One region of the Olleya sp. Hel_I_94 genome, then DNA from elsewhere that is predicted to be linked to it. Evidence: riboswitches for the same ligand, from Rfam matches in the RefSeq annotation. Region 1 holds a riboswitch; the other holds the start of a gene.
The links. Region 1 has a riboswitch for S-adenosylmethionine ahead of JM82_RS05255 (Na+/H+ antiporter NhaC family protein). Riboswitches for the same ligand answer to the same signal wherever they lie in the genome.
Positions count from the first base shown of each region.

Region 2: it holds a riboswitch for S-adenosylmethionine, as region 1 does, so the genes downstream of both, JM82_RS15615 (O-acetylhomoserine aminocarboxypropyltransferase/cysteine synthase family protein) here and JM82_RS05255 (Na+/H+ antiporter NhaC family protein) in region 1, are expected to answer to the same signal.

Region 1 is NZ_VISI01000002.1:497,188-513,990, reverse strand. Features, by position in the region: gene JM82_RS05295 (OmpA family protein) at 1-1,194, opposite strand, end outside; gene JM82_RS05290 (EamA family transporter) at 1,625-2,524, shown strand; gene JM82_RS16525 (hypothetical protein) at 2,557-2,847, opposite strand; gene JM82_RS05280 (alpha-ketoglutarate-dependent dioxygenase AlkB family protein) at 3,066-3,695, opposite strand; gene JM82_RS05275 (BCCT family transporter) at 3,697-5,211, opposite strand; gene JM82_RS05270 (AraC family transcriptional regulator) at 5,461-6,357, shown strand; gene JM82_RS05265 (aspartate/glutamate racemase family protein) at 6,365-7,120, opposite strand; gene JM82_RS05260 (hypothetical protein) at 7,368-8,015, shown strand; SAM-I-IV-variant riboswitch at 8,200-8,298, shown strand; gene JM82_RS05255 (Na+/H+ antiporter NhaC family protein) at 8,346-9,647, shown strand; gene JM82_RS05250 (TetR/AcrR family transcriptional regulator) at 9,765-10,349, shown strand; gene JM82_RS05245 (NAD(P)H-binding protein) at 10,351-11,016, shown strand; gene JM82_RS05240 (NAD(P)H-dependent oxidoreductase) at 11,033-11,665, shown strand; gene JM82_RS05235 (NADP-dependent oxidoreductase) at 11,690-12,688, shown strand; gene JM82_RS05230 (iron-containing alcohol dehydrogenase) at 12,708-13,865, shown strand; gene JM82_RS05225 (type 1 glutamine amidotransferase domain-containing protein) at 13,981-14,778, shown strand; gene JM82_RS05220 (cold-shock protein) at 14,973-15,164, opposite strand; gene JM82_RS05215 (DUF2130 domain-containing protein) at 15,301-16,560, opposite strand.
Region 2 is NZ_VISI01000002.1:2,784,760-2,801,562, forward strand. Features, by position in the region: gene JM82_RS15550 (BamA/TamA family outer membrane protein) at 1-225, opposite strand, end outside; gene JM82_RS15555 (TrmH family RNA methyltransferase) at 389-1,099, shown strand; gene JM82_RS15560 (porin family protein) at 1,127-1,852, opposite strand; gene ubiE (bifunctional demethylmenaquinone methyltransferase/2-methoxy-6-polyprenyl-1,4-benzoquinol methylase UbiE) at 1,852-2,580, opposite strand; gene trkA (Trk system potassium transporter TrkA) at 2,700-4,049, shown strand; gene JM82_RS15575 (TrkH family potassium uptake protein) at 4,049-5,554, shown strand; gene JM82_RS15580 (hypothetical protein) at 5,647-5,895, shown strand; gene JM82_RS15585 (hypothetical protein) at 6,077-6,343, shown strand; gene JM82_RS15590 (pyridoxal phosphate-dependent aminotransferase) at 6,683-7,873, opposite strand; gene JM82_RS15595 (fatty acid desaturase family protein) at 7,904-8,998, opposite strand; gene rsmG (16S rRNA (guanine(527)-N(7))-methyltransferase RsmG) at 9,133-9,765, shown strand; gene metK (methionine adenosyltransferase) at 9,826-11,082, opposite strand; gene JM82_RS15610 (phosphoenolpyruvate carboxylase) at 11,430-14,009, shown strand; SAM riboswitch class I at 14,238-14,361, shown strand; gene JM82_RS15615 (O-acetylhomoserine aminocarboxypropyltransferase/cysteine synthase family protein) at 14,483-15,775, shown strand; gene JM82_RS15620 (OsmC family protein) at 15,869-16,321, shown strand; gene JM82_RS15625 (alpha/beta fold hydrolase) at 16,323-16,803, shown strand, end outside.

The DNA of each region.
Region 1 (16,803 bases):
ATGTGCAAAATGTTTTGGTAAGTAGTCTTTAAACGCATGCTTGTAAGTGGTTTGCAAGTTTAATCCAAAATCATCATTGATGCTATATTTTAAACCAACAGCACCATTAACAGTACCTGCACCAACTAAATCTGAACCGTTTGCTGCATAAGATGTATTATAAGGACCTTCTTCAATCCAAGTATAACCACCACCAACTGCTAAAAATGGTTGTAAATCGTTTTTACCAAATGCATAGTTAATCATACCATCTAAACCGTAATACTTAAGGTTGTCTACTAAAACGCTTTCATCTGCACTACCTAAATCACCCCATTTAGTTAACTCATTTAAAGTACCTCTTGCAGTAATAGATAAGTTTTTGTTGAAATTTTTAGTTACACCAACATATACACCTAAATTCCAGTGATCGTTAAGGTTAAAAAATTCGTCAAAATAATCTCCTTGTGGCGCATTTTCTCCAACAGGATAAACATCAATAGCACTTACACCAGTTTCAAAAGACCAACGTTTGTCATTTTTAGAATCTGTAACTGACATGTCAGCACTGTTTTCTTCCTTAATAGTATCTTGATTTAAGCTATAAACTAAACCTAAACTGTGTGCCCAATGCTTTGTTAAATAGTCCTCAAATGAGTGCTTATATGTTGTCTGTAAGTTAATACCAAATCTATTAGTAACGTTATAACGTAATCCTAAAGCTCCATTTACAGTACCAGCACCAACTAAGTCTGATCCGTTAGCAGCAAAAGAAGTATTGTATGGACCTTCTTCAATCCAAGTGTAACCACCACCAACTGCTAAAAAAGGTTGTAATTTACCTTTACCAAAAGCATAATTGATCATAGCGTCTAAACCATAATATTTTAGGTTATCCACTAATACACTTTCATCTGCAGCACCTAAATCACCCCATTTGCTAATTTCGCTAAAAGTACCTCTAGCAGAAAGTGATAAGTTATTATTAAAGTTTCTTGTAATCCCAACATAAACACCGTAATTCCAATGATCGTTTAGATTTAAAAATTCGTCTAAATAATCTCCTTGAGGAAAATCTTCTCCGACAGGATAAACATCAATTGCAGTAAAACCAGTTTCAAAAGACCAAGTCTTTTCTGTGTTTTGTGCAAAAGAAAATTGCATACTAAATACTAGTATAAGTGTTAATGATAAAATGTTGTAATACTGTTTCATATTCAAATTATTTTTTATTTTAAAAATTAATTAAGCCGGCAAATTAACAACAATTGAAATCAATAAAAGACAAAAATTTTAATGAAATAATTAGCTGTCAAAACCCACAATTATCGAAATAATAATGATTTTGAATTAGAGTGTAGAATCGTTAATTAATTATGTTTAAATATGGTTTAAGTCTAATGTTTTTAGTACTTAACTAGTAAATGCATAAAAGTTAAATTCGTCATAAAACCGAAAAAAAGTGTTGTCATTATTAGTAAGAAATTCCATTCAAACGATGAACAGTAAAAAAGTCCGTTGTAGTAAAAATCTTATCACATTTAAAATATAGTTTTTTGATTAAAATTTAATTTTTGATGGTGTAAAACGTTTAAAAATATCAGTTTTAGTATTTCAAAATCTGTTAAAAAACTATATTCGCAGCATGTGGATGTATTTAGGTTTATTAGCAGCTCTTTTTTTAGGATTACATAATTTGTGTAAAAAGCATGCAGTACAAGGTAATGAGGTTTTTCCTGTACTTTTAGGTACCATTGGATCTGGCTTTTTATTTATACTTCCGTTTTTTATTGGTTCTGTTTTTTTTCCAGAGGAAACCAAAAACTTAGGATTTTATATTACTAGTATTCCTTGGCAAACGCATGGTTTTATATTTATCAAATCAATGATTATGGCTGCGTCATGGATATTAGCCTATCAAGCGTTAAAACATTTACCCATAACTATTGTCACACCAATCCGATCCGCAGGTCCTTTTTTTACTTTTATTGGAGCCATAATTATTTATAACGAAACGCCTAAGTTTTTACAATGGATAGGTTTTTTTCTTATCATATTTTCTGTAATCCTCTATTCTAGAATTGGTAAAAAAGAAGGTATTATATTTAAAAGAAACAAATGGATTTTCGCTATTATCGGAGCAACATTTTTAGGTGCTTCTAGCGGTTTATATGATAAATTTTTGATTCAGAGTTTAAGCCTTAACCCTCAAACGTTACAATTTTGGTTTTGTTGGTATACCATACTAATTTTAATAGTTATATTATCTATTACGTGGTTTCCGTATAAAGCTAAACGACAAGCGTTTAAATGGCGTTGGACTATTGTTGCTGTTGGTATTTTATTACAAGCAGCAGATTATTTTTACTTTAAAGCACTACAAGATCCTGATGCCTTAATCATGTTATTATCTGCTATAAAAAGAAGTCAACTTATAATTGCAGTTGTAATTGGAGGTATTGTTTTTAAAGAACATAATAAACGCAAAAAACTTGTTCCTTTATTTGGGATATTATTAGGTGTCTTTTTGATTTTATATTCTTAAAAACAAAAGTGGTTTATAATAAAATAATGCTATTAAATCGATTTTATAGCTGCTTGTATCTGTATTCTAGCCATATCATAAACTAACTTAGAATTTGAGGTATTAATAACAGATAACTCTGTGCATGCTAAAACTACAATTCCATTTTTGGTATACTTATTAAGCAAATCATTAAATATGTTTAATTGCTTAGGATTTGCATCACCATTGTAAACAGCTATTCTTAAATTGTCTATTAGTTGCATATCTGCATCAGATATTTTTTTTGTTGGGTCAAATTCTTTAGTTGTGTATCTCCAGTTTAAAATTTCTTTTAAATTCATTTGTATGTATTTTTTATGTGTTGATTAATAATTACATTGCAAATATAATTACGTATACTCCTTTTTTTAGCGTACAAAAAAAGGTAATGCAGGTACAAAAAAAGGTTTTTTAAGGGTTTTTTCTTAAAATTTTCCTAAAACAAGTAAAAAACACTGTTTTATGACACTTATACATACATTAAATAAACGTTAAACCTTTATTAATACAAGGCTAAAATCTAGCCAACCCATCTAAAAGTTAAGTTGACTCTCGGCTGAATTGGTTTTTTGGTTTTAGGAATTTTGTGTTTCCAGTATTGCTGAGTAGCAGCTTGCATAAGTAATAAACTACCATGAGCTAACGGAATATCGACACGGTTTAAATCTTTACGAGATACGTGTTTTAGCTGAAAAGGTCTTGTAGCTCCAAAGGTTATTGAGGCGATTACTGAATTTTTACGTTGCTCGCCTTTATAATCTTGATGCCAATCTACACTATCTTTTCCGTCGCGATAATAATTGAGTAAACAACGTGTAAATTTAATATCGACTTCTTTTTCAATTCGGTTTTTTATTAAAAGTAAATCATTATTCCACAAATGCATTTTACTCTTAGTTTCGGCATATGTAATATCTTTTTCAACATCGCCAAACCAAGCGGTTAATCTGGGATAATCAATTAATTTGCCATGAATAACAATTTGTTCTTGCTCCCAAGGTGTGTTTTCTAGTAAACTTTTATATAGCGTATTGCTTTCTTCTATGCTGAAGAAATTTTCGAATAAAGTAACATCAGCTCCTGGTAAATCGTATACTGTTTTGCGGACTCCTTCTGTTGAAAATAAATTTGTTTGATTAAATAAGTCCATTTTAATGTTCTTTTAAATTTGCATTATTAGGTCTTTCTTTTCTTAAATCCTGTATAAAAAAGCCAAACATGATAATGATAAAAAATGAAAATGGTAAAGACGTTATAATTAATAATCGCTGCACAGCCTCCAAAACATTGACATTAGACTTAATGTTACCTAGAAGAATGAGTGCGATAGTGGCTAATAGAATGAAAATAGACCAAATAACGCGATGTGCTTTGTTAGGATTTTTAGAACCTTTATCTGTAAACATGCTTAACACAAATACAGCAGAATCGACAGAAGTGATTAAAAAACTAATTAATAAAAATATAGAAGTTATGTTTAAAACGGTAGCAAAGGGATAATGTTCGAAGAATACAAAAATAGATGAGAATACATTTCCAAATTCGTTATTATATGTTCCCCAATTTTTAATTAAATTGAATGCTGAAGTTCCAAAAACCGAAAACCAAAAGAAGGTTCCGATAGACGGAATAATTAAAACACCTAATAGCAATTGTCTTATTGTTCTTCCTTTAGAAATACGCGCAATAAAAATGCCTGTAAAAGGTGCCCAAGCCAACCAAAATGCCCAGTAATAAAAGGTCCAACCCGTTAAAAACTCTAAACCAGGATTGTAATCTCCCAATGCTAAACTGATTGGAATAAAGTCTATAATGTAGTGATAAGTTGCAGTTACAAAGGAAACTAAAATCTCTTTGGTATTGCTAGTAAAAAAGATAAATAATAAAATTACTAGAGTGACTATAATATTTAATTTTGAAAATATTTTGATACCCTTATTTACACCTTGCCAAGCGGAATAACAAGCGATTGTTGATATTAAAACACATAGAATTATAGTTGTAGTTAACCCAAAACCAGCATTAAACACATGGTTTAGTCCTCCATTAATTTGTGTAGTACCCAAACCAATTGCTGCTATTAGTCCAAAAATAGTGGTTATAATAGTGATAATATCTACGCTACTTTTTATAGGTTTATTTTTAATTTGATCTTCGATTGTGGCACTAATTCTCACTTTCTTTTTTTTAACATGCAAAGCATAACCAACAATAACTGCAAATAGTCCGTAAAATGCCCAAGCTGTAATTCCCCATTGATAAAAAGTGAATTCTAAGGCCAAAATATCGTTAGACAAATTAGATTTAAAAGGTGGGTTTTGTTGCATAAAAACAGGTTCTTGTACAGCTCTTAATAAAATACCAGATCCCATTCCTGCACTATACAACATAGCAATCCAAGACCAAAGTGAGTATTCTGGTTTCGTGTTTGGTTTGCCAAGTTTTATGTTTCCGTATTTAGAAAATGCAACTAATAACAATGCTACAACACAACCAAAACCTAAGTATAAATAGAAATATCCAAAATAATTCCGAACCCATAATGAAGCGGTTTCAATTGCATAATAACTTGCTTCGGTAGCAAAAAACACAATTAAAGTGCAAATAAAAATGATACCTACAGAAATAGATAAAATAGAATGTTTTTTAATGTATTTAAAAATCAAATTGGATGTGTTTATGTAAAAATAGTGATTAGAATTTAAATCCTAATCCCTATTAATTAATATATAACTGTATGGTTTTCTAATTTACCGTTTCTGTCATTTCACTTAAAATAAACTAGTCAAACAAACCCTTTTAATGTATCTTAATTGGATATTAATGTATAAATAAAGGTTATGAGTATGAAAAATCAGGTTGTTATTTCTTTTTTATATAAATTTGTTTGAATATTTTAAATAAAACACGAGATAATGCAAGTATTAGAAGCATATAAACCTTTTGAAATACAAGAAATAGAATTAACAGAATGGAAACAGCGTCCTGTTAAAAACAACTTTTTTGAATTGGTTTTAATTAAAGAAGGTGAAGGTACACAATGTATAAATTACAACGATTACACTTATACTAAAAATAGCATGTTTTTGCTACCACCATTAAAATGTCACTCTTTTACTATTGAAAAACCGACGCGTTTTGTGTTTTTAAAATTTACAGATTCGTTTTTTAAGAATGTAAATAGGATTACAATTGATAGAAACGAATGGTTTAAAGAAGCTGCTTATATACTCTCTAATTATAACCAATTACCAGGAGATATTATTAAGAATGAAATGGATAGAGACCATTTAAACAGCCTAGTAACTATGATTTTACAAGAATCTAGAAATTATGGCGAAGAATCTGTTAACCTAGTAACTAGTTTAATGACGAGTGTTTTAGAGTTGTTAATTCGAAATATTAAAAAAGGAAGTTATTTTGAAGTTCCAAAAAATAATTCGGATGATAGAATTACAAAAATGTTGACTTATATTAATGAAAATATTGCTAAAACAGAGCTACTTAAAGTCGAAAATCTATCCGATGTCTTTATGATGTCTGCGACTTATGTAAGTGAATATTTTAAGAAACAAGTAAATATGTCTCTTCGAGAATATATTATTAAAGCGAAGCTGAAACTTGTAGAAATTCGATTGCTAAATTCCGATTTTACATTAACACAAATTGCAGACGAGCTTGGTTTTACAGACGTAAGTCATTTATCTAAAACGTTTAAGCGTTATGCAGGAACTTCTATACGAGAATTTAAAAATAATGGAGAGTATATGTTGTTAAAACGTGGAAGTTGTGCACCAACTATTAGAGCTTAACGAGTAATTAAGCTATTAATTCCATTTTTTTAGATTCGCGTATTAAAGCAGCAGCCAAAACGGTTGTAGCATCAATAATTAAGCTGTCTTCAATTTTTTGGTATTGGATTGCTAACGGAATTTCGGTACACCCTAAAATAACAGCTTGTACGCCTTTTCTAGACAAATAGGTCGCTGCCATACTCAGGTTTTCTTTCGCCTTTTCGTTTACCGGATTTGAAAATGCTTTAATTCCGTAAGATGTATCGTATATGGAAGGATGTACAAATAAATCCTGAATATCTTCGGAAGGTTGAATAACTTCGATATTGTATTTTGCTAGAACTTCAGGATAGACTTTTGCTAAAATAGTTCCTGTAGTTCCTAAAACACCAACTTTAGTGATTTCTGGATGTTTTGTAGAAATATAGAGTCCAACTTCTTCAATTAAATTAACTAAAACACAAGATTCTGGTATACTTTTTTCAATCAAGCTTAAAATCGGTTTAGCGTGTGCTGTATTACACGGAATAGCAATAATAGACGATCCACTAGCGATTAAAGACGATATAATTTCTGCTATAGCAATACCAGGATTTATTTCAGTTTCACCTAAAAGATATTTAGTTCTGTCAATAATTTTATGAGGTACAGAGAGCATTGAAACTGGTAAATGGTCTTGATCCGACGTTGCTTCTGTTAAATCGTATACCTTTTTAATTAAGTCAATACCAGCGTAACTACCTACACCACCAACTATACCAATCATTTTGTTCGTCATCATAAGTTCTTCCTATAAATTATAAAAGAATAAGATGCCAAATTAAAGCTGTTTAAATCAAATTTTATCTAAAATATATATTAAACTTTAAATTTATTTAGTTTTAGACTGATTATAAATTAACAAAACAGGTATATGTTGATAATCATTTAATTATATTTGAATGTAATCTATTACATTTTGTAATGTTTAAAATTAAATCTTCTTTTTTGACATCCTTTTTTTTATTGCTGTAATAGCAGCATTGATTATGAGTGTCTCACTTACGTCTAGAAAAGATTTAATTTATATCTCTCCTATAGTTATTCTAATATTAATTTTTAAATATTTAAGTATTACTAAAAAGAAAGCCGATCCTAAATTTCTACTAGCTTTATTAGCTTTTCTTATTCTTAATATTATAAGTTTTTACGATTATAATAAATATTTTAATGCTATAAGCTTATTAACTTCAGGATACCTTATACTTTTTACCTTGATTTTAAAAAAGTATTTAATAAAAAGTAAATTAAAATCTTTTCTATCATTATCTGTTATACTTGGCGTTTTTTTAGTTGGATATGTTATTTATGCAGTGGTAGATTTATTGATTGATCAAATACCGAATTATAACATAACATTCATGTTTATTTGTGCGTTGTGCTTATTTATTTATGCGATCACTTTTGCTATGATATATATTAGTGATAATTACGCTACTGGTACTATTTTGTTAGCCTCAGGTGTTGCCACAATTTTCAACCTTGGCTTATCTCCAATCAATGAATATTTTCTGTATAACGAAATTTTCACCTTTTTAATATTGTTTTGTCATTATTTGTCGCTTTATCTTTTTATGACCTTTATTTTGAAAACTAAACTTGTCAAAGACAATGACATCTCTAGTAAATATTTCTAATTGCAAAAGTCTGTTTTTAAAACTATTATGTAATTCTATTTAACTAATCACTTCATATAATCGGACGTGTAAAAACAGTAGTTTTTAATCAGGTATTCAACATAATTTATCGTTTATATTTTTACAAATTTTAACGTATTTTAATATTTTGGTATGGCTTTATGCTATACATTTGCCGACTTAAATAAATTATCAAGAATCTCAATAAAAGGAGATAGCAACCTGCAATAACAAGCAAGGTGCTAAATAGATAAGCCAAGTAATTGGAACAAATGTTAAATCATATGTCTTTTATTTGCTGCTATTTCCTTTTAAAAATGAAAAGGAAACATGGCAAATTCAAAAACAATTACTCCAAAATTTTCAGCATTAATACCATTATTCGTATTTGTATTTACGTTTTTAGGTGTTGGAATTTATCAAAACGATTTTTACGCATTACCAGCTCCAATTGCTGTTATAGTCGGTATAATTGTGGCATTTTTAATGTTTAAACAATCCATAACCTCTAAAATAAATACGCTGCTTAAAGGTTGTGGTGATGATAAAATATTAACCATGTGCCTAATCTATTTATTGGCTGGTGCATTTGCAACTATAACCAAGGCTACTGGAAGTGTAGACGCTATTGTAAATCTTGGACTGGATTATATTGCTATACAATACATCTATTTTGGCGTGTTTATAATAGCAGGTTTTTTATCTGTATCTACAGGTACATCTGTTGGTGCAATAGTTGCATTAGCTCCAATTGTTATTGGTTTTGCAGATAAAAGCAATGTAGATTTAGGGATATTATGTGGTGCATTACTAGGTGGTAGTATGTTTGGAGATAATCTTTCCGTAATATCAGACACAACTATTGCAGCAACACAGTCATTAGGCTGTAAAATGAGTGACAAATTTAAGCAAAATATTAAAATCGCTTTGCCTGCGGCTTTAATCACTATAGGTATTTTAATTATACAAGGTTTTGGATTAAAAGCTGTGCCGACAGATGCTGTAACCTACACCTACTCCATTATAAAAATCACGCCTTATCTATTGGTTATCCTACTATCTGTTATTGGTATAAATGTATTTGTAACATTGCTATTAGGCGTTATTGCTGGTGGACTTTTAGGAATTATTTATGGAGATTTCACATTAATAGAGTCTACTAAAATCGCATACAACGGTTTCACCAGTATGACTGAAATCTTTTTGTTATCTCTATTAACAGGTGGATTAGCTGCTTTAGTGGAAAAAAATGGAGGGATAAACTATATTCTTAGTAAAATTAAAAATTTAATTCAAAGTAAACGCTCTGCACAACTAGGTATCGCAGCATTGGTGGGTACAATTAATATGGCAATTGCTAATAATACAGTTTCTATTATAATAGCTGGTCCAATCGCAAAAACAATCAACGATCAATATCAGTTGGACAACAAAAAAACAGCTTCTATTTTAGATGTTTTTGCATGTATTATTCAAGGAATCTTACCTTATGGTGCACAAGTCTTAATGATACTAAGTTTTGCAAATGGTAAAATTGATTATCTAGATTTAGTTGTAAACACATGGTATTTAGCACTATTGTTCATTTACACTATCATTTATATTAGCTTTAAGCCTTTACGTTTACGCTAGTGTTCACTATGATTTAATCTTATGGTTTTGTAATAAAATCATCATAAATTAAATCTTTGTTAAAAAAAAGAATGAACATTCATTTTTGTATATCTTTGCATCAGAATTAGAACAAAAATGGCAAAACTTCAAAAAAGTATAGATAAACGTAACGCATTGGTAAAGGCGACAATCGAGTTGGTTAACAACAATGGTTTTCATGCGACACCAATGAGTAAAATAGCAAAAATGGCTAACGTCTCACCTGCTACAATCTATTTGTATTTTGAAAATAAACAAGATTTAGTAAATAAGACTTACGTCGAAGTTAAAGCAGACTACACAAAATATGCTTTTGAGACTTATAAAAAAGATATGCCTATTGAAGCTGGCTTTAAACTAATCTGGAACCGTATTGCAGATTTTAAATTAAAAGAAAGTGAAAACGCTATGTTTTTGGCACAATGTGATAACACACCAATGATTGACGAGATAAGCAGACAAGAAGGTATAAAACACTTGCAACCACTGCTGGACCTATGGGAACGCGGAAGACAAGAAGGTATTATAAAACCTTTATCTGATTATTTACTGTACGCCTATGCTATAAATCCATTATCGTTTTTAATGATTACACAAAAACGTGGTGTTTTTCAATTAGATAAAGCCCATTTAGAAGAAGCCTATCAATCTGCTTGGAACAGCATAAAAGTTTGTAATTAAAATGAAAAAAACAGCAATTATATTAGGTGCTACAGGTTTAACTGGAGGTCTTTTACTTCAAAAATTAATTGAAGACAAAGATTACTCCAGCATAAAATTGTTTTCACGATCTAAAATAGAAGGCTTACCTAGTAAGGTAACTCAATACATTGGAGATCTATTAAAACTAGAAGATTTTAAAGACGATTTTACCGCACATCAAGTGTTTTGTTGCATTGGTACAACTAAAAGTAAAACACCAGATAAATCACTTTACAAAAAAATAGATTACGGGATTCCGGTTTCTGCTGCAAAGCTCGCTAAAGCTAATGGCATAGATACATTTGTAGTTATATCTGCAATGGGTGCCAATGCAAAAAGCAACATATTTTACAATAAAACTAAAGGCGAGATGGAGCAAGATGTCCTAAATCAAGACATCAACCGAACCTTTATTTTAAGACCTTCATTAATTGGAGGCCAACGTGAAGAAAGACGTACGCTTGAAAAAATAGGAATCTCAATTTTTGAAGCATTAAAACCGCTATTTATAGGTTCCTTAAAAAAATATAAAATTATTGAACCAGAAACTATTGCTCAAGCTATGTTAAATCTAGCTAATAGCACCAATCATGCTAATACTATAATAGCATCAGATGCCATTCAACGCATTACTAAAAACAACTAAAACAAACATTAAATATATGGAATTATTAGATAAATTAAATTGGAGATACGCAGCTAAAGCCATGAATGGTGAAAAAGTAGCAGAAGATAAAATAGAGCGTATTTTAGAGGCTGCACGCTTGGCTCCCACATCTTCAGGATTGCAACCTTTTGAAATATTTGTGGTAAAAAACCAAGATATTAAAGAGCAAATTAAACCAATAGCTTGGAATCAATCTGTAATTACAGACTGTTCTCACCTGTTAGTTTTTGCTGCTTGGGACCATTATACGCCAGAGCGTATTAATTATATGTTTGATTTAACTAATGACATTCGTGGTTTTAAAAACGAAGGTTGGGAAAATTACCGACAAATGTTATTAGGTATGTATCCTCAAAAAGATCCAGAAGAAAACTTTATTCACGCATCAAAACAAGCTTACATAGCTTTTACAGAGGCTTTAACTGCTGCAGCTTTTGAAGGTGTAGACGCAACGCCTTTAGAAGGTTTTGAGCCAGATGCTGTAGACAAAATTTTAGGATTACGCGAAAAAGGATTACGTAGTGCTGTATTATTACCAATTGGTTACAGAAAAGAAGATGAAGATTGGTTAGTAAATCTTGTTAAGGTTAGAAGACCTATGGATGAGATTGTAACCGTTATTGAATAGTATAAAACTTAAATGAAAATGAATATGAAAACGATAGTATTAAAAAGCAGACCTGAAGGACAACCTACACTTTCTAATTTTGAATTTGTAGAAGAATATAAAACATTAACCATAGCTGATGGTGAGATTTTATTAGAAGTAGCGTATGTTTCGGTAGATCCTTATTTAAGAGGACGAATGAATGATGCAAAATCTTACGTGCCACCTTTTAAATTAAATGAGCCTGTACATTCTGGTGTTGTTGCCAAAGTTTTAGAATCTAAAAACGATAAATTCCAAGTTGGAGATTATGTTTCTGGCATGCTAAATTGGTCAACACAACAAGTGTCTAATGGTGAAGGTTTAAATAAAGTAGATCCGGAAAAAGCACCTTTAATAAGTACCTATTTAGGTATTTTAGGTATGACAGGTTTAACTGCTTATTTAGGATTAACCGAAATAGGAAAGCCTAAAGCAGGCGAAACCATAGTAGTCTCAGGAGCTGCAGGTGCTGTTGGTAGTGTTGTTGGACAAATAGCTAAAATATTAGGCTTACGCGTTATTGGAATTGCTGGTACAGATGAAAAAATCGATATGCTAAAAAGTAAATTCGGTTTTGATGAAGGTATCAATTACAACACCACAAAAGACATGAAATCTGCAATTGCAGAAGCTGCGCCAAACGGAGTTGATGTGTATTTTGATAATGTTGGAGGACCAATTTCGGATGCTGTAATGTTTAGTATTAATCAATTCGCGAGAATCATTATTTGTGGTGCCATTTCGGTATATAATAATACTGAATTGCCTACAGGATTAAGCGTACAACCGTTTTTAGTTAAAAACAGTGCGTTAATGCAAGGTTTTATAGTAAGTAATTATGCCGAAAAGTTCCCAGAAGCCATTCAAAGATTATCAGGTTGGTTATCTGAAAACAAATTAACCTATACCGAAACTATCGTTGATGGTTTCGATAATATTCCTCAAGCTTTTATCGATTTATTTGAAGGTAAAAACAAAGGAAAAATGATAGTAAAAATATAATAACCAAAAGAAAAAGAAGATGAACAATTTTGAATTTAAAAACCCAACCAAAATTATTTTTGGAAAGGATACAATAGAACAATTAAAAAATGAAATTCCTGCAGATGCAAAAGTATTATTACTTTATGGTGGAGGAAGTATTAAGAAAAACGGAATTTACGATCAAGTAAAAACCGCTTTAGCAGATGTTAATGTTACTGAGTTTGGAGGTATTCCTGCAAATCCAGAATACGCAACATTAATGGACGCTTTAAAAGTTATTAAAGATCAAGACATTACGTATTTACTAGCAGTTGGTGGTGGTTCTGTAATTGACGGAACTAAATTTTTATCTGCAGCTGCTGTTTACGATGGTGATACACCTTGGGATATCTTAACTAAAAATGTTAGAACTGAAAAAGGAATGCCTTTTGGAACTGTGTTAACATTACCAGCAACAGGATCCGAAATGAATTCTGGAGCAGTTATTACACGTGAAGAAACTAAAGAAAAATTAGCAATGGGAGGACCTGGTTTATTTCCAGTGTTTTCAATATTAGATCCACAAGTAATAACGTCTATTCCAGAACGTCAATTAGCAAATGGTTTAACAGATGCTTTCACACACGTTTTAGAACAGTATATGACATATCCAATTGGAGCTTTATTACAAGATCGTTTTGCAGAAAGTATACTACAAACATTAGTAGAGGTAGCTCCAACAGTATTAAAAGATCCTACAAATTACCAAGCAGCCTCTAACTTTATGTGGAGTTGCACTATGGCATTAAACGGACTTATTCAAAAAGGAGTACCTGGAGATTGGGCAATCCACATGATGGGTCACGAGTTAACAGCTTTATTCGGAATTGATCACGCACGTACCTTAGCTGTAATTGCACCAAGTCATTACAAATATAATTTTGAAGCTAAAAAAGAAAAATTAGCACAATATGGAGAACGTGTTTGGAATATTACTGAAGGTAGTACAGACGATAAAGCCTATGAAGCTATTGCTAAAACCGAAGCATTTTTCCATGAGTTAGGTATTGATACTAAATTATCTGACTATACTAAAGATTATGAAGGTACTGCTGAAGAAGTTGCTAAACGTTTTAAAGCTAGAGGTTGGAAATTAGGCGAACGTCAAGCTTTAATGCCTGAAGATGCAGAAAAAATTGTAAAAATGGCATACTAAACATATTATCATTTTTGGGTGTAGTTAAAGTGCTATAACAGCAAAAATTCTAAGGTTTTTAACTGCACTCAAACTGATATTATTATTATTATTAAATATACTCAGTAGTATTAAAATGAATTTAATAAAAACATTAGCCTTAACGCTAACCATTGTTACAGCAACTAGCTGTAAGGATAAAACAACTTCTGAAAGCGTTTTAGAAGTAAAAACAGAAACTAAAAAAGAAAAAACTATGAACGTATTATTTGTATTAACATCTCACGATAAATTAGGAGATACAGGGAAAAAAACAGGATTTTGGGTTGAAGAATTCGCAAATCCATATTACACATTACTAGACAAAGGTGCTAAAATTACTATTGCCACTCCAAATGGAGGTGCAGCTCCAATAGATCCAAGTAGTGACTCACCAGATGCTGCTACTGCAGATACTGAGCGTTACAATAAAGACGAAGCAACACAAGCATTAATTGCTAATACACATAAAATATCAGACATGAATGCTGACGATTTTGATGCTGTATTTTATCCAGGTGGTCATGGACCATTATGGGATTTAGCAAACGATAAAACGTCAATCGCTTTAATCGAAAAATTTAATACTCAAGATAAGCCTGTAGCATTTGTATGCCACGCTCCTGCTGCATTAAAAAATGTAAAAGGAACAGATGGAGAACCATTAGTTAAAGGTAAAAAAGTAACAGGATTTACAAATACTGAAGAAGATGCTGTTGGCTTAACACAGGTTGTTCCATTTTTAGTGGAAGACATGTTAAGTAAAAATGGTGGAATCTACTCTAAAAAAGAAGATTGGGCAGCTTACGCTATTCAAGATGGTAATTTAATTACTGGACAAAATCCAGCATCGTCTGAGTTAGTTGCAGAAAAATTATTAGAAAGCTTAAAATAAGCTTCGCTTTATATATTAATAAAAAAGGTTGTCCATTTGGACAACCTTTTTTTGTTTGTAATTTTATGCCAAAATAAATCTATTAGATGTCTAAACCTTTTCAGTCCCTAGTTTTAATAGATCTTAAATTTTGCGCATAAAAAAAGGCTGCCTTTTTAGGCAACCTTTTTCTTGAATTGTACTGAATATATATCTTAGATAACTTTTACGTTAACTGCGTTTAATCCTTTGTTTCCTTCTTGTAAGTCAAATTCAACCTCATCACCTTCTCTAATCTCATCGATTAATCCAGAAATGTGTACAAAATGATCTTTGTCTACTCCTTCTTCAGTAATAAAACCAAATCCTTTTGTGTCGTTGAAAAACTTTACTGTACCTCTACTCATTGTAATATAATTTATTTATTAATACTTAATATTATGCAAGTATAGTGCCATTAATTAGATAATGAGTTATAATTCTCATTTATTATTTGATTTTCAGTGAAATAAAAATTAATATTTATGTAAAAAAACGTAATAATTAATCGTCATCTTCATCAAAACCAGGCAATTCCAAAGCTTTTACAGATTGTATTGCATTTCCAGCAATACCTTTAATAGAGCCATACATATCTATGGTATTGGTCACCACTTTCTCGATTTGCTTCTCTCTTTGCTTCCAAATGCGTTGCATCGATCGTTTTTCACTCTCTAAATCAGACTTCATTTGTGTAAAACCTTCCACAATTGCTTCAATTTGCATTCTAAAGGTGTTACTAGTTAAGTAATCATATAATAAATCCATTTTATCACCTTTGTTTTCTTGTGTGATAATAGCGTTATTAACTTGTAAAATTCCTTCTCTTAACACAGCACACAACCCTTTAAACTCGTCGTAATTACAAATCCAAATACCATCCTTTAAACCCATTCGGTCCATATCTGATGGCATGACCTCAGTCACTAACACACCAATATTGGCTCCACGATCTCTAATGTCTGCTTTAAATTTTTCTATCCAGCTAGGCTGAAAATCTTTTGTGCGTTTACTCTCGTAGTAAATAGTACCGCAGTTTTGTTCTGTTCTAGTATGTACAATTTGGATACAATCTCCACCTCTGGCACCTTTTTTAATTTCCTCGATAGTATCTAACGGAAACTGAGCTGCTAACCACTCCTCTATTGCTAACTCTTGCACTTCACCTTGTAGTTGCATAGAGCCTTGCTCCTGCTTACGTTTCATTTCTTCAGTTAGCTTTTTCTGGTCTTCCAATTGCTTTTGCATTTCTTTAAAACGCAATTCGTTTTTGTCTTCCTCAGATTTTTTAATCTTCTCTTTTTCAGCCACTAGAATTTCGTTAAGCTTTTTTTGTGCTTCCGCCTCAGCAGCTTCTTTAAGTTCGCTTTTTTCTCTTTTAAGCTTTTCAATTTCTGCTTTAGAGCGGTTTAACTCTTTGACCTGTTCAGATTTTTCGTTTAACTCTTTTTGTAACGCAGCAAACTGGTCCGATTGCTCTTCCTTTAATTTAAGTTTTAGCTTTGCTTCAATTTCTTTTTTATCTTCTTTAAGCTGATTTTCTAGACGTTCTTGAAATAACACATTCTCACGCTTTTTCTTTTGTTCAAAATCTAACTTCTCTTGTTTAAGTTGCTCTTGCTGACTCTCGTATCGTTTTTTCTCCGCAGCAATTTGCGACTGATACTTTTGTTTTATTTCCTCTTCTAATTGATGTGATAAAATATCTTGAACATCTATGGAAGTCCCACAATTAGGACATTTTATTTGATTTTCGTTTTTCATTTTAATTCAATTTTTCTCTTAAAATAGAACTATAAAGAGATTTTTTCTACTTATAAACCACTAAAAAAGACTATAATTATGATACAATAAGAACTACAATAATTACAGTTGTTTAGAAAAATTAAAACTACAAAATACATAGGGATTTAAACAAAAAGGATTGAATTTAATTTTAAACTAATTGTTTCTAATTTTTAAATGAGAGTGATTCATGCTATCTTAAATTACACCATAAACCAAAAA
Region 2 (16,803 bases), 2.3 Mb from region 1:
ATAAAGCTTTAAAGGTATTGTAGTAAATGGTATAGGTAATCTAGAGTTTGGTTTTTGGTAAAACAAATTAGATATTGTATCATTTGTTACACTTTCTCCATTAATAGTTATCGTGTTTTTAGTTAATAGATGCTGGTTTTGAGCTACGCGTTTAACGGAGTCACAAGCATTAAACAACATGGTAATTGCTATTAAAACTATTATTTTAAATTGAATTTTTTTCAAAAGAATACTAAATAATAAGGGTGTTTATTACTGATTTGATGTACTGTATATACATCATATTCAAAAATACACTATTTATTGAACAAATAAATTTTAAATAAATAGAAACACACAAATGCGAACTCCTTTTTTTTCTTTTTCTTTATAAAAAAATATTAAAAGCGTGCTTTCTAAAAATCAAATCAAAAATATAACGCGTTTAAAGCAAAAAAAATATAGACAACAAGAAGGTTTATTTATTGCTGAAGGCGGAAAAGTCATCAAAGAGTTTTTAAACTCTACTTTTAAACTTGTGGATTTATTTACAACAGAGACCTTTAATGTAGAAAACGAATGCATCGTGTCCGAAGCTGATTTAAAAAAAATTAGCTGTTTAACTACGCCTAATACAGCCTTAGCTGTTTTTAAAATTCCAGAAACAGATACTATAATAAACGAAGGTCTGATATTGGCGTTGGATGATATACGTGATCCTGGTAATTTAGGTACCATTATACGTTTGTGTGATTGGTTTGGAATCAAGCAATTAGTTTGTAGTCTTAAAACTGTGGATTGTTATAATCCAAAAGTAGTGCAGGCAACTATGGGATCTTTGACTAGAGTAAATATTGTTTATACCGACTTAAGCATTTATTTAAAAGAAGTCGATGTACCTGTTTTTGGTGCCTTTATGGATGGTAAAAATGTGTACCAAACAGAGTTGCCAAAAGATGGGGTTTTAGTTTTAGGAAATGAAGCCAACGGAATATCTTCAATAATTGAAGCTAGCATAACAGACAAAATTAGTATTCCAAGATTTGGAGATCTTCAAGCAACAGAAAGTTTAAATGTAGCCACTGCTGGAGCTATTTTGTTAAGTGAGTTTAGGCGTTAAACTTTTAAGCCTAAATAATTTAAGTTTTTATTGAACCGTAAAATTGATAAAAATACCACGTGTTTGCATTTGACTAATATTACCTGTCCAAGGACTGTTAATATCTTTGTCTCTAACCAGTTCGTCTTGCATTGCAAAAACACCTCTAATAGAAGGTGTAAACTTAAAGCGGTCTAAGTAAAAATCTATACCAAAACCAAGCTCAAAAAACTGCATGTTTTTTACCATTCTAAAATCTCCAGCCGAGTTGTCGTCTGGGTTTTTCTCGTTACTAGACAAGTTAATAGCAGTAGATACACCTGCTAAAACAAATGGTTTGAAGTTATTAATGCGTTTAGTTGACATTTTAAGTAATAGCGGAAAGTATACATAGGTTGACTTAACCTCACGTAGTAAATCCGAGTCTGTAATCTCTTCGTCAAAACCGTCAAAATAGTTTTCTGGATACATCAGGTTACGTTGCGAGATTACCAAACCTGGTTCAAAACGGACATCAAAATAATCGTTAATACGCACGTTACCTAATAAACCTACATTAAAACCAATCGTGCGTTCTGTTTGTATATCGCCAAGATTATTATTGTAGTCAAATTTAAAATCTAAGTTATTAAATCCTAAATAATAACCCCAACTTAATGTTGCTTTATCTACAGTTTCTAGGTTTTTTACTTTTTCTTTAGTGAAAAGCTGCGCTTGAGAAGCTGTGGCTAAAAATAGAGCAATCAGTAAGGTTGATATATGTTTTGTATTCATTATTTTTTAAATGCTTTGTAAATTGTAGCAACACCAAATGTCTGAGGCATGTCTGTAACATTACTAAACCCAATTTTACGTAAAATATTGTTTAAAGCCTCTCCATATGGAAACGCATTAGCGCTTTCGCTTAAATATTTGTAAGCTGTTTTGTCCTTGGAAAATAATTTTCCGACGGTAGGTAAAATAACCTTAGAATGGAATTGATACCCTTGTTTAAAAGGAAACTTAGTTGGGACAGAAGTTTCTAAAATAACAAAAATACCACCTGGTTTTAAAACACGTAAAATGTCTTTTAGACCATTTTCTAAAGTTTCAAAGTTACGCACACCAAAGGCAACAGTAATGGCATCAAAGGTATTGTCGTCAAAAGGCATGTTTTCGGAATCACCAATAACCATATCAATTTTTTGATCTAGTTTTTTAGCTTTTATTTTAAGCTTTCCAACTTCTAGCATACCACTACTAATGTCTAAACCAATAATTTTTTTCGCGCTAGTTTCAGCAAGATTAATAGCTAAATCACCAGTTCCTGTGGCAATATCTAAAACATTATCTGGATTAGTAGCTTTAACAATATCAACTACTTTTTTTCGCCATTTAATATCTATTCCAAAAGAAATTACTCGGTTTAAACCATCATATTCACCAGAAATGGTATCAAACATTTTAGTTACCTGTTCTTTCTTTCCTAAGTCGCTATCTTTGTATGGATTTACTTTTGTCAAAATCAATTTTTTTACAAAGATAATGCATATATAATAGTCTGTAAAACTTCAAAAGAATAAATAATTGACCCTTAAATCTTTAAATTAATTATCTTTGCACTCCGTTTATTAAAGAAACTATGAAAATAATTATTGCTGGAGCTGGTGAAGTTGGATTTCATTTAGCAAAATTATTGTCTTACGAGTCTCAAGAAATTACACTTATTGATACAGATAGAGACAGTTTGTCTTATGCAGATAACCATTTGGATATTAAAGTCTTAAAAGGTGATGCAACATCCATTGCTATTTTAAAAGAAGCTAAAATAGATCGTGCAGATTTATTAATTGGCGTAACAGCATCCGAAACTACAAATATTACAGTCTGTGTATTAGCCAAGCAATTAGGTGCTAAACGTACGATTGCTAGAATTTCTAATACAGAGTTTATTAAACATAAAGATGAGGTTGGTTTTACCCGATTTGGTATTGACGAGCTGATTTCGCCAGAAAGTTTAGCTGCTGCAGAAATAGAGTTGCTTTTAAATCAATCTGCCTTTAAGGATAGTTATGAGTTTGAAGGTGGTGCACTAACAATGGTTAGTTTAAGTTTGACCAGAACAGCAGGTTTTGTTGGTAAAACAGTAAAAGAGGCTGCCGAATCATTTTCGGAAATACATTTTGTGCCAATTGCAATACAACGTTTTGGCACGCAATATACTATTATACCTAGAGGTGATACCGAGTTTAGAGAAGGTGATAATGCAGTATTTATTACTTGTGCAGGAGGAGGTGATGAGTTGTGTAAAATGACAGGTAAAACAAATACACCTGTTAAAGATGTCATGATTTTAGGTGGTAGTAAAATTGGTTTTAAAACCTCTAGAGATCTGTCATTAAGCGGGTTTAATGTAAAATTAATAGAGAATAATAAAGATATCGCTTTTGATTTAGCGGACGACTTACCTAAAGTTTTAGTTATTAATGGAGATGGTCGTAATGTTGAATTGTTAGAAGAAGAAAATATTAGCGAAATGGATGCTTTTATATCTGTAACTGGCAATTCTGAGACTAATATCATGTCCTGCCTTGTTGCTAAATCTAAGGGTGTTAAAAAGACAATTGCCTTAGTAGAAAATATGGATTACTTTGAGTTATCCCAATCTATTGGTATTGACACGCTAATTAATAAAAAACTTTTAGCTGCCAATAACATCTTTAGATACATACGTAAAGGTGAAGTTATTGCAATGACTAAACTTAACAACATGAATGCCGAGTTGTTAGAGTTTAAGGTTAAGCCTACTTCAAAAATTTGCAATAAGTTAATTAAAGATGTCGAGTTTCCTAGATCTGCAATTGTTGGTGGTGTTATCAGAAACGGTAAAGGATTGATCGCATTAGGTAGTTTTAGAATAAAAGAAGGCGATTATATTGTGGTATGTTGTTTACCACGATCAATTAAGGAAGTAGAAAAACTATTTTTATAATGGGAAAACGATTACGCCTTAATTACAAAATTATATTTTATTTTTTTGGTCTACTATTAGTCTTTAATGGTGGTTTTATTTTGCTGTCCGCTTTGGTAAGTTTAATTTATCAGGATGGTGTGACTTTACAATTGGTGTCTTCAGGTTTAGGGATTTTGATTTTTGGGCTTTTAGGGATGATTAATCATCGTAACCATAATAAAGAAATGAATAAACGTGAAGGTTACATTGTTGTAGCTTTTGGGTGGATTGTTATGTCCTTATCAGGTGCAGTTCCGTATTTAGCCACAGGAGCAATTCCTAACTTTACAAACGCTTTTTTTGAAACCATGTCTGGTTTTACAACCACTGGAGCATCCATTTTAAATGATATCGAAATTGTACCTAAAGGGGTTTTGTTTTGGAGAAGTTTAACCCATTGGATTGGTGGTATGGGTATTATTGTTTTAGCAGTTGCCATATTACCATTACTGGGAATTGGAGGTATGCAGTTATTTGCAGCTGAAGCACCTGGACCTAGTGCAGATAAATTACATCCTAGAATTACAGATACCGCAAAGCGTTTGTGGTTAATCTATTTTGGTTATACAGCAGCAGAAACTATTTTGCTTCAAGTGGCTGGAATGAGCTTTTTTGATGCCATAAATCACTCGATGTGTACGTTGTCTACTGGTGGTTTTTCTACTAAAAATGCAAGTGTTGCTTACTGGAATAATCAACCAGTTATACAATATATTATTATCGCTTTTATGTTTTTAGCAGGTTCTAACTTTGTACTAAGTTATTTTGCTTTTAAAGGAAAAGTTCAAAAAGTGATACATGATGAAGAGTTTAAACTGTACTTTAAATTTGTAGCTATATTTACAATAATTGCTGCATTAATTATTTATTTTAGAGCAGATTTAACGATATCTTCTATAGACCATCCAATGGTTTGGGGTAAAGCCGAAAGTGCTTTTAGACACGCTTTGTTCCAAGTGTTATCTGTAATTACTACTACAGGATTTGTCACAGCAGACTATACATTGTGGACACCATTTTTGGTGGTATTTTTCTTTGGGCTAATGTTTTTAGGTGGATCTGCAGGAAGTACAGCAGGAGGTGTAAAAGTAGTGCGTCATTTAGTATTAATTAAAAATGGATTTTTAGAGTTTAAACGTACTTTGCATCCTAATGCTATTTTACCAGTACGATATAATAAAAGAGCTATATCAGGAGATATTGTATTTAATATTTTAGGCTTTTTTATTTTATACATGATTGCTTTTATAATTGGTGCCTTAGGTTTTTCTATGATGGGTATTAATTTTGAATCCTCTATTGGTATTGCAGCCTCAAGCTTAGGAAACGTTGGTCCTGCTTTAGGTCAATTTGGACCAGTAAATAATTATGCAGCACTACCAGCTGTTGGTAAATGGTGGTGTAGTTTTTTAATGTTAATTGGTCGTTTAGAGTTGTTTACTGTATTGATTTTGTTGACGCCTTTTTTCTGGAGAAATAGATAGTTTTCTAAATAGTCTTGTTGTTTTTTTTGGTTGTACTGTAACATTTTAAAGTCTACTTCGTCTTTATTATATAACCAATACATCAATCAATCATGGCATTATCAATTAACACACAGTCTTTACAAACGGACTCAGTAACTACATTAAATAATTATTCTGGGATTTTAAATTCTAATTACAAGTCTATTGTAATAAGTAATTTTAAAAACATTTCGTCTAAATCTTTATTTAGCAGTAAGCAACGTCTAAAAAGTTGGTCTTATAATAAAAGCTGTTGTACAGTTGCTACATCACTTAAACTGTTATTGTTTGTAGTCATGATAATTCTCGCTATTATTTAATTTCTATTAGTCTATCGTTATTTTCTTTAATCAGGAATGTAACATTTTATAAAAAGCTGCTACATATATATAAAGCAGCTTTTTTTATATAATAATTTTAATAGCAACTAATGTATAATGGTTTGCTAAAAAGATTTCAATGTTTAATTTCTGAAAATATTCAGACTAAAATATAGATTTTATGGGTGGAGAAGGATCAATGATGGCTGCCAACCAATCATTAAAAAGTAATAGAAATATGTTAGCAAAACGAAAAGAGAAATCTTTTAGTTTTGTTAGTAATTCTAAAGAAAAAACAAAATACAATTTACCAAAAGCATCAGATAAAGATATAGCGTTGTTACGCAATAAGCTTAAGAGAGAGCATAAGTTGAGACGTGTCAAACAAATAGTATTACTTATTATAACTTTGGCTGTTATGTTATCTATTTTTATATATTTAGTGTAAATAAAGTGATGTTAGTTTATTTTTTTAGATTTAAACTCATGTTTAATTAAACGTTGCTTTTTTTATTTAGTTATTAAATTTTCTCTTTATGAAATCTTAGTATTTGCGTTAGTATTTTACGCATTAGCATCAGTATTATTTTTATTAAAACAATATTATGGATACCAATCTACCACAGATTATAATTGGTTATACTATTTAGTGTTTCTTTTTATAGGTTTAGGTGTTTACTATAAGTTTAAATGGATCTATTTTATTTTGACAAAAAGAAAAAGTATTTAATAAAAAAAGCTTCACAATTGTGAAGCTTTTTTTTATAAGTAATATGTAGTGGGTTAATTAACTAACCGCTTCTTTAATACGCTTTATAGCTTCAGTAATCTCTTTTTGTGAAGCTGCATAACTTAATCTAATGCAATTAGGATTTCCAAAAGCTTCTCCAGTAACTGTTGCTACTAAAGCTTCTTCTAATAAATATAACGAAAAATCTGTTGCGTTATGTATTGTTTTTCCTCTTAATGTTTTTCCGAAAAAATAAGAAATATCTGGAAAAACATAAAAAGCGCCTTCTGGTGTATTTGTATTAAAACCTTCGATGTTAGCAAGTAGATCTAAAACTAAATCACGACGTACTTTAAACTCGTCAATCATAAACTTTACAACACTTGGATCTGCGTTTAAAGCTGTAATTACAGCTTGTTGTGCAATACAATTAGCTCCACTAGTCACTTGACCTTGCATTTTGTTACAAGCACGTGCGATCCAATCTGGAGCACCAATGTAACCAATACGCCATCCAGTCATTGCAAATGCTTTAGAGACTCCGTTTACCGTAATAGTATTGTTAAACATGCCATCAACAGAAGCCATACTTGCGTGTGGTTTTCCGGTGTAATTAATATGTTCGTATATTTCATCAGAAACAACGTATATATTTGGATGTTTTTTTAAAACTTCAGCTAAAGCTTCTAATTCTTTTTGACTATATAATGATCCGCTTGGGTTACAAGGACTACTAAACCATAACATTTTAGTTTTTGGTGTAATAGCAGCTTCTAATTGTGCTGCAGTCATTTTAAAATCTGTGTCAATACTTGTTTGTACTTCTACAGGTACACCTTCACTTAACTTAACAATGTCAGAGTAACTTACCCAATAAGGACATGGTAAAATAACCTCGTCACCTTTGTTTAACATAACTGCAGCTATATTTGCTAAACTTTGTTTAGCTCCTGTAGATACTACAATTTGTGGTAAGGTGTATGTTAAGTTGTTATCACGCTTAAATTTAGTAATAACCGCTTCTTTTAACTCAACATAACCATCTACTGGAGAGTATGAATTGTAATTGTCATTAATGGCTTGGATAGCAGCATCTTTAATAAAATCTGGTGTATTAAAGTCTGGCTCACCTAAGCTTAATCCAATAATGTCTTTACCTTCAGCTTTAAGCTCTCTAGTTTTTGCTGCCATAGCTAAAGTGGCAGAAGTGGACATGTTTAAAATACGATCAGAAAGTGGTTGGCTCATGTGTGTGTTGTTATATTGTGCAAAAATTAATTATGCCATGTTAGGCTTTTGACCTAACATTTTTAGTTGTTGGTAGTGTTCTCCAATAGCTTTCCAAATAGAGTTATATTCATTGTATGGTAAGCTAAATTCATGTGCAGTTTCTTTGACTATATTAGCAATGTTTTTGTAGTGTACATGGCTAATATGTGCAAATAAATGATGCTCTACTTGTCTGTTTAATCCACCTGTATAAAACTCTACTAACCAATTTTTAGGCGAAAAGTTAGAAGTAGTAAATAACTGGTGAATAGCCCAAGTATTTTTCATGTTACCATTTTCGTCCGGTAAAGGCATGTCTGTATTAGGCATTACGTGTGCTAATTGAAACACAACACTTAATATAATTCCTGCTGTGTAATGCATGATTAAAAAGCCAATTAAAACTTGCCACCAAGCATATCCTAAAGATAATGGTAATACTACCCAAATCGTATAATACAATATTTTTCCAATGATTAATTTGGTCCATTGTGTTGCAGGTTTAGGGAAATCACCATAAGATAATTTTCTTTTTAAGTAAATATAAGTTTGTTTGAAATCTGTTGTAATTGCCCAGTTTACAGTTAATAAACCATAAAGTAAAAAGGCATAATATTTTTGATATTGGTGGATCTTTAACCATTTTGAATGTTTAGAAAAACGTATGATTCTTCCTGCGTCAATATCTTCATCATGACCTTCAATATTAGTATACGTGTGATGTAATACGTTGTGTTGTACTTTCCAATTGTAGTCATTACCAGCTAAAATATGGATGCTACTACCCATTAAACGGTTAACCCATTTTTTGCTAGAGAACGACCCATGATTAGCATCGTGCATTACATTCATACCTACTCCAGCCATACCTACACCTATAACCATAACAGATATAATTTGCAGCCAAGTTGGTAGATCAACGGTTAATATAAGTACTAATGGACCCAATAATAATGTAAACATTACTATCGCTTTAAAGTATAATTTCCAATTTCCTGTTTTTTTAATATTGTTTTCTTTAAAATAATTGTTAACACGTTTATTAAGTGTTTTAAAAAATTTTGCAGAGTCTGTTCGAGAGAACGTTACTGTTTGTTTTGTCATTGTAATTGTATTCTTTTTACTATAACGGAAAAATCCGTCAAATAATATTTATTACAAAGATAATTAATTAAGCAAAACAGAAGCTCCCTTTTTAGTGTTAAAATGCATATTTTTGTCGAAAATTATAAACGTTTATGGAGCTGATTTTAAAGTATTTTCCTGATTTAACCCCTTTGCAAATTGAACAATTTACTAAGCTTGAAGCTTTATATCAAGATTGGAATTTAAAAATTAATGTAGTGTCTAGAAAGGATATTGACGAGTTGTATTTACGTCATGTACTACACTCTTTAGCAATTGCTAAAATTATTAATTTTAAAGATGGAAGCTCGATGATGGATGTTGGGACAGGAGGAGGTTTTCCTGGTATTCCTTTGGCTATTTTATTTCCTGAATGTGAATTTCATTTAGTAGATAGTATTAATAAAAAACTAAATGTAGTTAGAGAGGTTGTTGCAGGTTTAGAATTGCAAAATGTTAAAGTAACCCATAGTCGTGTAGAAGAAATTAAAGAAACTTACGACTTTATTATCAGTCGTGCTGTTGCAGCAATGCCAACGTTTGTACATTGGATAAAAGGAAAAGTTTCAAAAACACAGCAAAACGAACTTAAAAATGGAATAATTTACCTTAAAGGTGGTGACTTAACGGAAGAGCTTCAGGATTATAAAACCACTACTATTTATAATATATCAGATTATTTTGAAGAAGACTTTTTTGACACAAAAAAAATTGTGCATTTGCCAATAAAATGGAAAGCTAACTAATAAATAAAAAAGCCTCTCAAATAATTTGAGAGGCTTTTTTTATATGATTAAGGCAAAATGTTATAAGCCAAATTCAGCTTTTACTTTATCTACGTAGTTTAATTTTTCCCAAGTAAATAATTCAACATCTAAAGTAATGTCTCCTCCATTTGGTCTAGAAAATGTTTTAGACACGGTTTCGTTTTGTCTTCCCATATGTCCATAAGCAGCTGTTTCGCTATACATTGGATTACGTAATTTTAAACGGTCTTCAATCGCAGATGGACGCATGTCAAATATCTTCGATATTTTTTGTGCAATTTCTCCATCAGTCATATTAAATGGACAAGTTCCGTATGTGTCTACAAAAATTCCCATTGGCTCAACAACACCAATTGCGTATGATACTTGTACTAAAATTTCATCAGCAACGCCTGCTGCAACTAAATTTTTAGCAATATGTCTTGTTGCATAAGCTGCACTTCTATCAACTTTACTTGGATCTTTTCCAGAAAAAGCACCACCACCATGGGCTCCTTTTCCTCCGTAAGTATCAACAATAATCTTACGACCAGTTAATCCTGTATCACCATGAGGTCCACCAATTACAAATTTTCCTGTTGGATTAATGTGGTATTTGATGTCGTGATTAAATAATGCTTGTGTCGCTTCTGGTAATTTAGCTACCACTCTAGGTATTAATATCTCGACAATGTCTTTTCTTATTTTAGATAACATCACCTCATCGTTAGCATCAAAATCGTCATGCTGAGTTGATACTACAATGGCATCAATACGTTGTGGTACATTATCATCACTATACTCAATAGTAACTTGACTTTTAGAGTCAGGTCTTAAATAAGTAATGTCTTTGCTTTCGCGACGTAACTCAGCTAATTCAATTAAGATTTTATGAGATAAATCTAAAGCTAAAGGCATGTAGTTTTCCGTTTCGCGAGTTGCATAACCAAACATCATACCTTGGTCACCAGCACCTTGCTCTTCCTTACTAGCTCTGTCAACACCACGATTAATATCATCCGATTGCTCATGTATTGCACTAAATACACCACAAGAATTACCATCAAACATATACTCACTTTTAGTATATCCAATCTTATTAATAGTATCTCTAGCTATTTGTTGTACGTCTAAATACGTGTTTGATTTAACCTCTCCAGCTAAAACAACCTGTCCTGTTGTTACTAAAGTTTCGCAAGCAACTTTACTGTCTTTATCAAATGCCAAAAAGTTATCTATTAAAGCATCACTAATTTGATCTGCTACTTTGTCTGGGTGTCCTTCAGACACACTCTCTGATGTAAATAAATACGCCATATTTGTTTTTTAAAATGTATATAATAGATTTGACGAAAGCGTCTAAGGAAGTTTACACTGCCTTTAGCATTTTTTAATGAGGTTGCAATCAGTCAAATCCGTCCTCTAATTTATTGAGCAGCAAAAGTAAGAAAATAAAGTAGTTTTTATCAAAACATACCGTTAAAAATAGTTAATTGATGGAAGTGCCAATTATAATTACATTTAGTAAAAATCAAAATATGAAGATTTAATTACGTAATTCATACAAAGCAGTACTATTAGTTAATAATTCCTAAAAATTTCAATCATTTTATCAAAGTCAACTATTGTTCATTAACTTTATAACTTATCTAAAAATAAAAATTATGCCATTACAGCCTAAGTTAACGCGTTTCAATCAAAACGTATTGTCTAAATATCAAATATACAATGGTATTTTTATGACCCTTCCTTTTGATACAATTACTAAAACAGGTGTGTTATTACCACTGTTTCATGAAACATGCAAAAATGGGTTTGAAGATGGGCATAATCCTACTATTATTGTAGATACTTTTTTTAAAAAATATCAAGCTAGACGTTCAGACAAATCCAAGATAGATTTGTTGTTTAGGTTTATTCAGTATATTGAAAGACAAGTCGTTTTATTTGATGCTATTGAGGATGCTGCTTTCCCGATTGTTAATAATATGGATGGAATTGGTACACTTAGAAGTTTAAAAGAAAGTGCTGCTGCAGAAGGAAAGCTAGATAAGTTACGTCAGTATTTAGAAGAGTTTAAAGTTAGAATTGTGCTAACAGCACATCCAACACAATTTTATCCTGGTACTGTTTTAGGAATTATCACAGACTTGACAGAAGCTGTTAGAGAAAACGACTTACTTCGTATAAATGATTTGTTAGCGCAATTAGGAAAAACACCATTTTTTAAACATGAAAAACCAACACCTTACGATGAAGCGGTTAGCTTAATCTGGTATCTAGAAAATGTGTTTTATGAATCCTTTGGAAAAATATATGACTATATCCAACAAAATATTTTTGACGGGAAACATATAGATAACGATATTATTAACATTGGTTTTTGGCCAGGAGGAGACAGAGATGGTAACCCATTTGTTACACCAGAAATTACAGTTAAAGTCGCAGAAAGGTTACACGAAACTATTATTAAAAATTACCATAAAGACGTCCGAAAGTTAAAACGTAAATTAACCTTTCAAGGTGTTGAAGCGCGTATATCACACATAGAAACACAGTTATATAAAAAAGTGCTTCATGAAGAATCAAGTTTAACTTTAAACGAATTTGTTTCAGAATTAAAAGCCATTAGACAAATTATAATTGATCAGCATCAATCGCTTTACGTTACCGAAGTAACTAGTTTACTTAACAAAATTCATTTATTTGGCTTTCACTTTTCAAGCTTAGATATACGTCAAGATAGTAGAGTGCATCATTCAATTTTTACAACAATGGTGGATAGTATGATTGCTAACGGAAGCAAGGATATTCCGAGTAATTATCATAGTCTTTCAGAAGCGGAACAAGTTAAGGTTTTGTCTGAAGTTAAAGGAACAGTGGATTTGTCTTTAATTAAAGATGAAGAAACGCTAAAAGCACTAAATACTATTAAGGCTTTAAAATCTATTCAGGAAACTAATGGAGAGTTGGCTGCAAACCGTTATATTATTAGTAATAATCAAACCACTTTAAATGTTATGCAGTTATTTGCAATGCTTAAAGTTGTAGCATTTAATGATAAGCTAACGGTTGATATTGGACCTCTTTTTGAAACTATTACAGATTTAGAAAATGCACATATAGTAATGGAGGATTTATATACAAATCCTGCTTATGCTAAACACTTAAAATCTAGAGGAAATAAGCAAACTATTATGTTAGGCTTTAGTGACGGAACTAAAGATGGAGGTTATTTAATGGCTAATTGGGCTATTTATAAAGCAAAAGAACGTTTAACAGCTATCTCTAGAAAATATGATGTAACTGTCATATTTTTTGATGGTCGTGGTGGACCACCTGCTAGAGGTGGTGGTAAAACACACAATTTTTATGCGTCATTAGGACCAACTATAGAGGATAAAGAAGTGCAATTAACCATCCAAGGACAAACTATTAGTTCTAATTTTGGTACTTTAGATTCTTCACAATATAACTTAGAGCAATTAATAAGTTCTGGTATATATAATAGTTTAAGTGATACGGATTTACGCATGGTTCCAGAAAACAGAGCGGTTATGGATAATCTAGCTAAGCTAAGTTATCAAGCGTATGTAGATTTTAAAAACCATCCAAAATTTATCTCATATTTAGAACATATGAGTACACTTAAGTATTACGCAAAAACTAATATTGGAAGTAGACCTTCCAAACGTGGTAAAGCAGAAGGCTTAGTGTTTGAAGATTTAAGAGCCATACCTTTTGTGGGATCTTGGAGTCAACTAAAACAAAATGTACCAGGATTTTTTGGTGTTGGTACTGCTTTAAAACATTACGAAGATGCTGGCGAATTTGAAAAAGCGCAAAACTTATTTAAAACCTCTAGCTTTTTTAGAACATTAATTGAAAACAGTATGATGTCCTTATCAAAATCGTTTTTTGATTTGACAAAGTATATGAGTGATGATCCAGAATATGGTGCCTTTTGGAATGTTATACATACCGAGTATTTAACGACAAAACGATTGATTTTAAAATTAACAGGTTATACAGATTTAATGGAAGAAGAGCCATCAGGTAAAGCTTCTATTAGGGTCAGAGAATCTATTGTATTGCCACTATTAACAATACAACAATATGCTTTAAAACAAATTCAGGAATTAGAAAAAGCAGATGTAAAAGATGCCGAGTTAATTGCTGTTTATGAAAAATTAGTAACACGATCGTTATTTGGTAATATAAATGCGAGTCGTAATTCGGCTTAATTATAGCCAATTAACGTTTAATAAGACTTTAAATAGCAAGTTTAATTTTTTTTGAACTTGCTATTTTTAAATATAACAGAATATTAATCTGTATAATTTAATATTATATGAATTATTTTCTGTATAATTAATAAAAATTTAATTTTTTAGAAAATTATTCCGTTTTGTTTGTTTCTAAAATATTTATTTTGCAATATTTGTACTCACAAAGTTCAAAAACTTACTGAAATGTTATCAAGAAAGGTGGAGGGATTAGACCCATTGAAGCCTTAGCAACCCTTAGACTTACTAAGAAGGTGCTAAATTCTACTTAATTTTCGATTCATTAATCGATACATTGGATAGATAACTAAAAACTAATTACTCATCTGTGGTTAGTATTTTTCTTTTTAACATTTTTCTATTAAGTATGCTTCAAACGAAGCTTATTTGACTTTTGGTTTAATTTATTTATTAACTCAAAAATTAGAAAAATGAGTACTCAAAAATTTGCAACACAAGCATTACACGCAGGACATGACACTGCTAAAACAGGAGGGACAAGAGCAGTTCCTATTTATCAAACTACTTCATACGTTTTTGACGATTCGGATGACGCAGCAGGACGCTTTAACCTGTCTGTCCCTGGATTTATTTATACACGTTTAAATAATCCAACAAACGATGTTTTAGAACAACGTATTGCAGCTCTAGAAGGTGGTATTGCAGCAGTAGCAACTGCTTCCGGAACAGCTGCCATTTCTACAACATTATTAACCTTATTAAAAGCAGGAGATCATATTGTGGCTTCTAGTAGTTTGTATGGTGGTACCTATAATCTATTAAGCGTAACCTTACCAAGACATGGTATTACAACCACATTTGTAGATCCTTCTGATCCAGAAAATTTTAGTAAAGCAGCTCAAGAAAATACAAGAGCTGTATTTGTAGAGTCTTTGGGTAATCCAAAATTGGATGTATTGGATTTAGAGGCTATTTCTAAACATGCAAAAGCCCATAAAGTGCCATTAATTGTGGATAATACAGTTGCGACACCTTACTTGTTAAATCCAATTGAATATGGTGCAAATATAGTCATCCATTCGCTAACAAAATATATTACAGGTAACGGAACTTCTTTAGGTGGTATCATTATAGATGCAGGAACTTTTGACTGGACTAATGGTAAGTTTCCAGAATTTACAGAGCCTTCTGCTGGATACCATGGTTTAGTCTATAGTGATGTTATTGGACCAGCAGCATTTATTGCAAAGGTAAGAATTGAAGGTTTACGTGATTATGGTGGCGCTTTAAGTCCTTTTAATGCATTTCAGATTATTCAAGGATTAGAAACCTTAGAATTAAGAATTTTAAAACACTCTCAAAATGCTTTACAATTAGCTAAATGGTTACAAGAACAGCCAGAAGTAACTTGGGTAAATTATCCAGGGTTACAAACTAGTAAATACAATACGTTAGCTAAAAAATATTTACCTAAAGGACAAAGTGGTGTGGTGACATTTGGAGTGGAAGGTGGTTTTGAATCGGCTAAAAAAATAGCAGATACAACTAAGTTATTTTCACTATTGGCTAATATTGGCGACACTAAATCACTAATTATTCATCCTGCAAGTACAACGCATCAACAATTAAGTGATGAAGCGCAACAAGCCACAGGAGTTACAAAAGACTTAATCAGATTGTCCGTTGGAATAGAAAATATAGACGATTTAAAAGCAGATTTAAAAGAGGCTTTTGCTGTTGTAAACAAAACCGTTTTAGCTTAGACTTAATTTAATTTTAATTATTTAACCCGAAATAACTTCACACTTTTTAGTTGCCATTTTAAAGTGTGATGGTTATTTCTAATGCAATGAAATATGAGTGATTTAAAATTTACAGTAGCAGGAAATAGTACTTCTGCTACTCAATTTATAGGACAAGCAAGACAATTTAAATTAGTGGTTGACGAACCAGATGCGTTAAATGGAACAGATCAAGGTCCAAACCCTGTCGAGTATATTTTAGCAGGTTTTGCAGGTTGCGTAAATGTAGTTGGACACCTAGTAGCAAAAGAGCTTGGTTTTAAAATAGAAAAACTTGATATCGAAGTTTCAGGACAGATCAATCCAAATAAATTCTTAGGAATCTCGCAAGACGAGCGTGCTGGTTTTAAAACAATAGAACTAAACCTAATCCCTAAAACAGATGCAAGTATAGAAACACTTGCAAAATGGTTAGAGATTGTTGAGGCACGTTGTCCTGTTAGAGATAATTTGTCCAATAAAACGCCAATAAAAATAGCTGTTGAAAAAGAATATAGTTTAAAGTAAAATGGAGAATTTAAAATATATAAATATCCCTGAGTTTGTTAACAATAATGGTAAGACATCAGATATTAAGTTGTCTTACCAATTATTTGGCAGACCATTACATACAGCACCAATTATATTGGTAAATCATGCACTTACTGGTAATTCTAATGTGGTTGGAGATCAAGGATGGTGGAATGATTTAATAGGTGATAATAAATGTATTGATACCTTACATTATACCATTTTAGCTTTTAATGTTCCAGGTAATGGTTATGATAATCTAGAAGAAAATCTGATACATAATTACCAGGAATTTACAGCTAGAAACATAGCCGAAATCTTTGCTTTAGGACTGCAACATTTATTAATTAATAAATTGTATGCCATCATTGGAGGTTCCGTTGGAGGAGGAATAGCTTGGGAGTTAGCTGTTTTAAAACCAAACTTAGCAGAGCATGTAATACCAATTGCTACAGATTGGAAAGTGACGGATTGGATTA